Regions from separate parts of the Pseudarthrobacter sp. NPDC058329 genome, predicted to be linked through region 2. Evidence: predicted binding sites of a transcription regulator. Region 2 holds the regulator's gene; each other region holds the start of a gene.

Region 1 (3,271 bases), on a different contig from region 2:
CGGTTCACGGTCAGCCCGCTGGAGTACCTCACCCCGCCCGACGGGCATCTGGTCCTGCAGACCATCCGCAGCCATGACCAGTACAACACCACGTACTACGGCCTGGACGACCGCTACCGCGGCATCTCCGGCGGCCGCCGCGTCATCCTGATCCACCCCGAGGACCTCGCGGAGCTCGGCTTCGAAGACCGGGACCTCGTGGACGTGGTGAGCACGTTCCGCGGGCATGACCGGACGGCGGACAAGTTCCGCCTCGTCGCCTACCCCACGGCCAAGGGCTGCGCCGCGGCGTACTTCCCGGAGGCCAACGCCCTGGTCCACAAGGAGAACGTGGCAAGGGAGTCCAATACCCCCGGCTTCAAGGCGATGTTTGTCCGTTTTGTTCCGCACCTCGCGGAAACCACCGACGCTGAGGTTGCCGGGGAGCTCGAGCCGGCCGCGGCTGGCTAATTTCCGGATGTTCCTCCGGCTCGATCCCTCGGGCGTGATAACGACGGCGACATGCGGCAGGTGCCGTGTGCCGCCGTCGCTGTCTGCCCCGGATGGTTGGACTCCCCCGAGGGAAGCCCCGTTGCTTGAGCATGACCGGTCCCGGTGTTTTGCGCCCGTCGGAACCCGGTGGATCACCAGAAACGCCCATACCCGTGCTGTCTAACCGTGGGCGTGCAGGAACCGCTCGAGTCCTTCTTCTCCCGGGGAGAGCCCGGTGTAGATGAAGTCCGGTGATCCGCCGGTCGCTTCCACGGGCGGGGCCAGAGCATGGGGCCAGCGGGGTGGTTCCCAGTCGTGGTGTTCGGCTTTGTAATGGCGGCCGGTGGGTGAGGTCCAGCCGGGTGGTTCGTGCTGCGTGGCCGTGGTGGGCGTCCAGCCCGTGGCGTGTTTGAGGTGGTGGTGCTTTGGGCAGAGTTGGGCCAGGTTGCTGAGCCCGGTGTTGCCGCCGTGTTGCCACGCGGTGAGGTGGTCGGCCTCGTTGTCCAAAGAGGGGTTGTTGCAGCCGGGGAAGGTGCATCTGCCGTCCCGGAGCTGCAGGGCTTTTTTCATGGCTTTGGTGAGCCGGTAGCTGGTCCGGCCGATCTCCAGCGGGGCACCGTCCCGGGGGTCCACGAGGACCCGGTAGAACGAACCCGCGCCGTTGGCCACCAGGTCCCGTGCCATCGACGACGGGATCGGCCCATACCCGTCCAGCACAGCCGGTTCGTCCGTTAATCCCCGCAGGGAGAATACCGGCACGGTGACCAGCACCTGCGCCCCGATCCCCAATGACGGGTCAGCCTCCATACCGGCGTCGGAGTTATTGCCGCTGCCAAGAACCGCTGCGGCGAACGTGTCGGCCTTCAACTGGGTGAGGGTGCGGGTTTCCTCCGGGCCCTGCATTCCGCGGGCCAGAGCGGTGAGCCGGTTCCAGCCCGCCGACGCCTGGTGGGCGGGCAGGCGGGCGGAGAGCCAGGCCATCCCGTCCCGGTCGGGCCGGTATTCCACCCGCCGGTCCAAGACCCCCTTGGCGTGGCGCTTCTCAATGGACTCCGCGTGGTGGCGTTCCCGCCAGGTTCGCGCTTTGTGGCGGAACCGGTAGGCCGGGATCTCCCCGATCCGGGAGGCCGTGGCCGGCCGCGGGGTGTCCGGGCCCAGGAACTGGGCCTCCAGCGCCGCTGCCCCGGCCCGGTCAAGGCCGGTTGTTTCATCCACCATGACGAGGGCGTGCTGCCAGGAGATGGTCCCGGCCTGCAACGCCGACAGTGTCAGCGGCAACTCCCTGACCAGGGCATGGGACGCGGCCAGGAACGCACCCGCCGCGCGGGGGCCGAGGGCCAGCAGGGCGCCGATTTCCGCGGCAATAGCCATCTCCTGCGCCTGCACCGGCGCGTCCGGCGGCGCCACCGCATCGACGGTATCCGCGTACTTCACCGCAGCCCGGGCCTTCAGACCCGCGAACCCGGCCTCGGCCACACGCGCCCCGGCAAGGATGTCCAGGCACCCATCCCCCAGCCCGGCCAACGGATCAGCCTCCGAAAACGGCTCCGCACCACACCCGTCCACCTCGGCATGAAGCACAGCAAGAGCGGACTTGATGTCCTCAAACGCCTTCGCCACCGCCGCCTTCGCCATATACCAATCATCGTGAGGGGGTCTGACAATTTAGGGGGCAGGACCGTTCCACCCAGCGAGATGGCAGTTAAGAGAAATGTTCGACGCCGGGACGGCCGTCAAGTGCCATCACGCGGGAACACCAAAAACCGGGGGCCGCCACTTCGGCAGCCCCCGGTTTCTCGGCGGGTTTAGGCAGGTTCAACCAGCGCGGGTCAGCCGCGGAGGCGCTCCATGCCCGGGTCGAAGAGCGGCTCGGCCGTGACGGTGGCGGCGATACGCTTGCCGAAGTACTCCACCTCCACCGAATCACCGACAGACACCGACGCCGGCAGCCAGGCGTAGGCGATCGGTTTGCGAACCGAGTAACCGTAGGCCGCGCTCGTTACGTAGCCGACAGCCGACCCGTCCACGTACACAGGTTCCTTACCCAGCACAATGGACGTGCCGTCGTCGACCGTCAGGCACCGCAACGCGCGGGTAGCCGGCTGCTCCTTGCGCGAAACCAAAGCCTCGGCACCCACAAAGCCCGTCTTGTCCTTGGCAATCGAGAAGCCCAGGCCGGACTCATAAGGGTGGTGCTCGGACGTCATGTCCGTGCCCCACAGCCGGTAGCCCTTCTCGAGCCGCATGCTGTTGAAGGCACCGCGGCCTGCGGCAACGATGCCGTGCTCCTGGCCGGCTTCGAACAACAAATCCCACAGCTTCAGCCCGTACTCGGCGGTGGTGTACAGCTCCCAGCCGAGCTCGCCCACGTAGGACAGACGCATGGCCGTGACCGGGATGCCGCCCACCGAGATTTCCTTGGTCCGGAAGTACTTCAGCCCGTCGTTGGTCAGATCGTCCGCGCTGACCTTGCCAATCACCTCGCGGGCGAGCGGCCCCCACAGCCCGATGCAGCAGGTGCTGCCGGTGATGTCGGTGACGTGCACCCACTGTGCGGGGTCGCCGGCTGACTGCTTCCGTGCCTCCACCTTCAGGTAGTCGAAGTCCACGTTGCTGTTCACGCCGAGCTGGAACTCTTCCTCCGCCAACCGGGCGACGGTCACGTCACTGCGGATGCCGCCGTCGTGCTCCAGCAGGAGGCAGTAAGTCACCGCCCCCGGCTTCTTGGCAATGTTGCCCGTGCTGAGCCGGTGCAGCAGCGCCTGCGCGCCGGGTCCGGACACGGACAGCCGCTTCAGCG
Region 2 (3,271 bases):
AATATGACGTGGTGGTGGTAGACGAGGCCCACGAACTCCAGGACCGGGTCACCGGCGCCGTCTCCGGACAGCTCTCGGTGGCCATGGTCCATGCCGCGGCCGCCGGCGCCCGCAAGCACACCGCCATTACGGTGGATGCGCTGAACGCCGCCGCCGCCAATCTGGAGGTTGCCCTCGCGGGAGTTCCGAACGGGTTGCTCCCCAATGGCCTGAACGACGAGCAGCTGGACTGCGTGGACCAGCTGCGGGAGGCCTGCCGTGCTGCCCTTTCCGACTCCAAGGGGGACAGCAGCACCACTGCCGACGGCGGCCGGCAACTCGCGCGCTCCCGCCTGATGCTCATCCTGGAACTGTGCGAACGGCTGCTCGCCGCCCGCGAGAACCGGGAAGTGGTGTGGTTTTCCCGTGCCAGTTCCTTTGACCCACAACAGGGATACTCCCAGCCCGACGAGACAGCGCCCGTGCTGATCAACATCGCCCCGCTGTCCGTGGCCGGGCGGCTGCGTGAAGGCCTGTTCGCCGGGCACACCGTGGTGCTGACCTCCGCCACCCTGGCGATTGGTTCAGCGTTCGAGCCGGCAGCAGGTGGATTGGGGCTCGTGGGCGAGGGCGCCCCCAGCTGGACCGGTGTCGATGTTGGGTCGCCCTTTGACTACCCCAAGCAGGGGATCCTGTACGTGGCCGGGCACCTGCCTAAGCCCGGCCGTGGAGCGTCCCCTGAATCGTTGGCCGAACTGGAGGCCCTGATCAAGGCTTCCAACGGCGGCGCGCTCTGCCTGTTTTCGTCCCGGCGTGCGGCCGAGGAAGCGGCCGATGCGCTGCGGCCAAAGCTTGGGATGACCGTCCTGTGCCAGGGCGACTCCACCATGACGGCCCTAGTGAAGCAGTTTGCCGACGAACCCGATACCTGCCTGTTCGGCACCATGTCGCTGTGGCAGGGCGTGGACGTTCCGGGCGGGTCCTGCCGCCTAGTGGTCATCGACCGGATTCCGTTCCCCCGGCCCGACGATCCCCTGATGACCGCCCGGTCCCGGGCGGTGGCGCAGGCGGGCGGCAACGGCTTTATGTCAGTCTCCGCCACACACGCCGCAATCCGGCTCGCACAGGGTGCGGGGCGGCTGATCCGGTCCACCGGGGACAAGGGTGTGGTGGCGGTGCTGGATTCCCGGCTGGCCACAGAACGCTACGCCGGATTCCTCCGCGGCGCCCTGCCCCCGTTCTGGTCCACAACGGACAGGAAGACGGCCATCGCGGCGCTGGAGAGGCTGGCCGGGGAGAAGGTCTGACCGCCCGGCGCGGCAGCCCCGGGCGTGGCAACGCACCGGGGCTGCCGCGCTGGGCGCGCTCCCCGGGCGCTGGTCAAAGCGAGCGGAGCACCGACACAACCTTGCCCATGATGGTGGCGTGGTCGCCAAGGATGGGCTCGTACTGCGTGTTCTGGGGGAGCAGCCAGGTGTGGCCGTCCCGCTGCCGGAAGGTTTTCACAGTGGCCTCGTCATCCAGCAACGCCGCGACGATATCCCCGTTGGCGGCGTCTGCCTGACGGCGGACCACTACCCAGTCGCCGTCGCAGATAGCGGCGTCCACCATGGAATCACCGGCCACCTTGAGCATAAACAGTTCCCCCTGGCCCACCAGTTGGCGGGGGAGCGGCAGGACGTCCTCCACCACCTGATCAGCCAAGATGGGTCCACCGGCGGCGATCCGGCCCACGAGGGGCACCATGGCAGTGTCCATGGCGGTGGGAAGCGCTGTAACGGTGCCGCTGCCGCCGGGCAGGTGCGGAGCCGGCTCGGCTGCCTGCTTCTGCGAACCGCCATCCAGGGTGAGCGGCATCAGCACCTCCATGGCACGCGGCCGCTTGGGGTCGCGCCGAAGGTAGCCAAGCTTTTCCAGCTGCGAAAGCTGGTGGGTGACGCTGGACAGGCTCGCGAGGCCCACGGTGTCCCCAATTTCCCGCATTGACGGCGGATACCCGTTGTCATTGACGGAGCGCTGGATGGTCTCGAGGATCTTCTTCTGCCGCGGCGTGAGGCCCTTGGCGGTCTTCTTCGGTTGGGAGGTTGCCCTGCCCCCGGCGGCTGCTGCTGCCATATTCGCCAATGCCTTTCGGTTGCCCCGGGCCCTGGTGGCCCGGACCTGAAGTTCACGCCGTAATTGTCAGACCCTGCTGATCAACTTCCGAGTGGTTGTTCTTTTCTTCAAAGCTAGGCCAGCCACATTGCTTTTTCAAACATTTGTTCTAGCGAGTCTCGACATTGTTCGTTGATAGGTGCTAAAACAGTAGGAGCAAAGTTCGAACATTTGTTCTACTCCGAACGCAGGCATTCGAAGACCCGCACCAGGGTCGCCGGGGCCGGCGGATCCGGAGGAGAACATCGGGCAGCACAGTATGGTCCAGGAGGGCTAAGTCATGTCAGCTACATCTGCTTCACAGGATTCAATCCCGGTGCGTCACCTCATGTCCGGGCCGGACCACCGGCTGGCGGACCGTCAGGCCTCTCTCCCGCCCCTGCGCCTGACGCGGCGCGGGAAGGTTGTCCTGATTGGTATTCCCCTCGTGCTGCTGGCGGCCCTGCTCCTCTCCCTGGCAGGCTTCTTCAACTCCCCGGCTAAGGCCTCCGATTCGGTGTCGGACCTTTCCGTTACACCGACCGTCACCGTTACTGTGCAGCCGGGCGAGTCCCTGTGGGCCATTGCCGGAAGCATCGCCCCGGAGCGGGACGCGCGGGATGTCGTGGCCGACATTGTCCAGCTCAACAACCTCACCGCCGGCTCGGTTCTTCCGGGGCAGCAGTTGTACGTGCCCACCCGGTAGTAGCCCGAGTCCCGTGGCGGCGTCACATTTTCCCGTGCCCGGCACGAGCACTAAACTGTTCAGGTGAATGACCAGCTAGAGCGCCTCAACCGGCTACCCCTCCGCAGCAACCTCCGTGGGCTTACCCCATACGGCGCGCCCCAGCTGGATGTTCCCATCCTCCTCAATGTCAACGAGAACACCCACGGTGTGCCGGCGGACGTGCAGGCTGCCATCAGCGCCGCAGTGACAGAAGCCGCCACCGGCCTAAACCGGTACCCGGACAGGGAGTTTACGGAGCTGCGGAAGGCCCTGGCGGAATACCTGGGCCACGGACTCGATGAGTCAAACGTGTGGGCGGCCAACGGCTCCAACGAAGTGCTCCAGCAGATACTCCAGGCTTTTGGCGGCCCCGGCCGCACCGCCCTCGGCTTCCCGCCCACGTACTCCATGTACCCGCTGCTGGCCAGCGGA
Region 3 (3,271 bases), 140 kb from region 2:
TCGAAGATCAGGTCGTGCTGCAGCGGATTAACCTGGCTGACGTCGATCAGGTAATTGACCAGGCTTGAGGCTCCCGATCCGCGGGCCGCTGCCCTGACTCCCATGTCCTGGATCATGCGTGAGACTTCGGCGACGGTGAGGAAGTAGGAAGAGAAACCCAGGTTCTGGATGATTCCCAGTTCGTGCTCGAGCCGGAGCCGCATTCCTTCTTCCCGGGTACCCGAAATCCCCGGGAACCGCCTTCCGATACCCGCCTGGCAACGTTGCACCAGTTCACTATGGGGATCCTGGCTGATCCCGATGACGGAAGCCTCCGGCACCACGGGCTGCTTCCAGCCCATATCGGTTTCGGGGTCGATCCTGCAGAGATCGGCGAGCGCCTCGGTTTGTGCCATGAGCTGTTTGAGGTCTGCTGTGCCATATCCGGCGGCGGAGATGATTTCCTTGCCCAGTTGCAGCATCTGGGCACCGGATTTCAGCCAGCCCTGGCCGTTGGGTTGCAGCATTGGTTCCTGGGCAAGCTCCGGCAGCGACTTCAGGGTCCGGGCTGAGTCCAGGACGTCCGCGGTGGCTGCCCCGTCCTCAGCGCAGTACCTCACCGCGTTGCTGAGGATTGCCGGTACATGGTGCTCTTCCGCGAGTTTGAGCATACGGACGGCGTGCGAGGTGCTCAACGGCGCTCCCGGGGCACTGAGCTGCGAAACGATCTCGGTGACCACTGTTCCGGCAGGCATGGCGTCGAGCCATTGCTTGAACAGTGTCCGCGGGCGCAGGTACCGGCGGCCGCCCATGGCACGGCCGACGTCAGAATCCGGCCCGATCAGGACCATAAGAACGGGTTTGAGGGTATGCGGGTCCAGGGTGCGGGAGGCAAGCTCCGCCCGGGTCACGGCCACCGGCACGGTCCCTCCGGACTTGCCCGAGGTGCGGGCATGGGCGTCTGACACCAGCCGGCACAGAGCACGGTACCCGGAGCCGCCGTTGTTGCCGCGGGCGAGCACCACCACGCGGCCCGCCAGTTGGGTGCGGTGATCGCCGTCGTCGTCATAGACCGCCAGGTCCACGCCAACCAGGGGATCAATGCCGGCGTCCATGCACGCCTTCAGGTGCTTGATGGTTCCGTACAGGCCGTCCCGGTCGGTGCAGGCGAGCGCTGTTGCGCCGTCGGCAGCAGCAGACTGCGCCAGTTCCTCAGGCCAGGACACACCATAGTGGGCGCTGAAGGCGGTGGAGACGTGGAGGTGCGTGAAGCTCATGCTGTTCGGGGGCGCAGGGCATCGTGGATCCGCAGGAGCCTCCAGCGCCCGCTGCGGATGTGGCGGGTCAGGTCAAAGGTGAGTGGTTCCGGCTGGTCCTTGAACGTGCCGGAGCCGGGAACGGAGGGAAGCACCTGAACCCGCCAGATCTCGTGGTCCACCAGTCCTGGACCGGTCCCCAGTGGTGCCCGGCTTTCTTCCGCCCACCACTGCCGGCGCTCGTACCACCGGACCGGCTCGGCGCACACTGAGTAGGACCGCCCCGCCCATTGAAGGCTTACCGGCCGGCCCTCCGGGTTGCAGGCAACGTCCACGGATTCGCTGAACATCCCCATGGGCACCTCCCGGACTGAACTCGAAAACCGAACATATTCGAATATGTGTTCGAATACTTCAAGTCTAAGCCAGGGTGGGCACAATTCCTAGGCGGGGGTGGACGGACCGATCGGCAGGGAGCAGGATTGTGCCATGAGCACCCATGACGCACTCCTCAAACAGGTCAGCATCAAAGCCCAGAACTCCACGCTCGTGGCCACCTTCGACATAGACGGCAACATCCCCGGTTCCGGCGCCTATGTGGTGGGGCTTGTGGCTGCCAGCCCGGACTATTCATCCCAGCGGAGGCTGGGCATTGAATTCATGAACGGGGAGGCGATCGCCTTCTTCTCGTTCAACCATGAACAGAGCGCCGAAGAGAACTACGATCTTTCAGGCGTCACCCACTCCGGCAATACGATCACCGGCAACTTCCCCCTCTCGGCCATTAACGGGCTCGGCAAAGGGCATGTGATGACCGGCTTCAGCGAAGCGGACGGCCGGGACTTCCAGTCCGGTGTTCCGGTGGAGGAAAACCTGTAAACAGCTGAGCTGAAGCTCAGCTGTTTTCTTTGTGGACCCGAAGTTCGAGTTCGATGAAGCCTGAGATCATGGCCCGGTAGGTGGACTCAACGATGTCCGGGTCAATGTCCTTCTTCACGGCCGCGGAGCGGACGTGCTCGATGATCCGCTCCACGCGGCCGGGGGCACGGACCTCGGCGTCGTCACCCTTGAGGGTTCCGGCGATCCGGATCAGCCGCTCACGGCGGGCGATGAGGGTGACAATTTGGTCATCCACCTCATCAACGGCAACCCGGACGGCAGCGAGCTGTTCCTTGTCGGCCAGGGCGTCCCGATCGTTTCCTTGAATTGTTGCCATCCTCTGACAGTATCGAACCATGCAGCCAAGAGTCGACTTCATTTCCCTGGGCGTCCGCAGCGTTCCGGCGTCCCGCTCCTTCTATGTTGACGGCCTCGGTTGGCCCGTCCACCGCGAATTTCCCGGAGACGTGGTGTTCATCCAGGTGAACCACGGCCTGGTGCTGTCCCTGTGGGACGTCCGCCAGATGCAGGCGGATGCCGGCGTCAGCGAGCCAGGCCCCGTCCCCTGCATCACCCTTAGCCACAACCTCCCCGGCACCGAGGACGTTGACCGGGTCATGGCCGAGGCTGCCGCAGCGGGAGCAACCATCATCGCCGAGCCCATCACACAGCCCTGGGGCGGCTACAGCGGCTACTTCGCAGACCCGGACGGTTTCCGCTGGGAGGTGGCGTACAACCCCACCTGGACAGTGGACGACGCCGGCTCTGTCACCGTTTAGCCTTCGGCGCGGCTGTGCACGGCTGCTGTTGATTGCGGCTTAGAAGAGGGCTTCCACCGGGCGGATCAGGTCCGGGCCGTTGTTGCGGACGTTGCCCACCTCTTTGCCCACCGAATCAACATGCCAGTCCGATGCCACGTCCTTGACTCCGGCCCGCACCAGGTCAACCAGCGCCGCGGCGTCATCGGCCTGTGGGTCGAGCCAGGCCTGCATGGTGGCCTTGTCCATCGGCAGCGGAACCCGGTCGTGCAGTGCGGTCAGCTTGCCGAAAACGGTCGATTCACTGCCGGGCGGCGGAGTGTCCGCTGTGAGGATGGACGTGGAAAGCATCCACCCGCCGGGCTCCCCCGCCGGCCAGGCCGGATCTTTCCACCACTC

What was found. The regulator LexA, encoded in region 2, represses DNA repair genes until DNA is damaged. The targets are predictions, from matches to a motif close to TCGAACANNTGTTCGA.
Region 1: a site for LexA is predicted at 2,175-2,190, ahead of ACFVYC_RS07200 (DUF222 domain-containing protein). Genes of this name have one in related genera too.
Region 3: a site for LexA is predicted at 1,629-1,644, ahead of ACFVYC_RS03840 (DUF6504 family protein). Genes of this name have one in related genera too.

The regions. Positions count from the first base shown of each region.
Region 1 is NZ_JBHVZR010000003.1:235,439-238,709, forward strand. It holds gene ACFVYC_RS07195 (FdhF/YdeP family oxidoreductase) at 1-450, shown strand, start outside; gene ACFVYC_RS07200 (DUF222 domain-containing protein) at 652-2,106, opposite strand; gene ACFVYC_RS07205 (FAD-dependent oxidoreductase) at 2,301-3,271, opposite strand, start outside.
Region 2 is NZ_JBHVZR010000001.1:933,224-936,494, forward strand. It holds gene ACFVYC_RS04435 (ATP-dependent DNA helicase) at 1-1,286, shown strand, start outside; gene lexA (transcriptional repressor LexA) at 1,360-2,094, opposite strand; gene ACFVYC_RS04445 (LysM peptidoglycan-binding domain-containing protein) at 2,462-2,818, shown strand; gene ACFVYC_RS04450 (histidinol-phosphate transaminase) at 2,882-3,271, shown strand, end outside.
Region 3 is NZ_JBHVZR010000001.1:795,396-798,666, reverse strand. It holds gene ACFVYC_RS03845 (DNA polymerase III subunit alpha) at 1-1,256, opposite strand, end outside; gene ACFVYC_RS03840 (DUF6504 family protein) at 1,253-1,591, opposite strand; gene ACFVYC_RS03835 (hypothetical protein) at 1,725-2,114, shown strand; gene ACFVYC_RS03830 (chorismate mutase) at 2,131-2,451, opposite strand; gene ACFVYC_RS03825 (VOC family protein) at 2,471-2,893, shown strand; gene ACFVYC_RS03820 (SOS response-associated peptidase) at 2,933-3,271, opposite strand, start outside.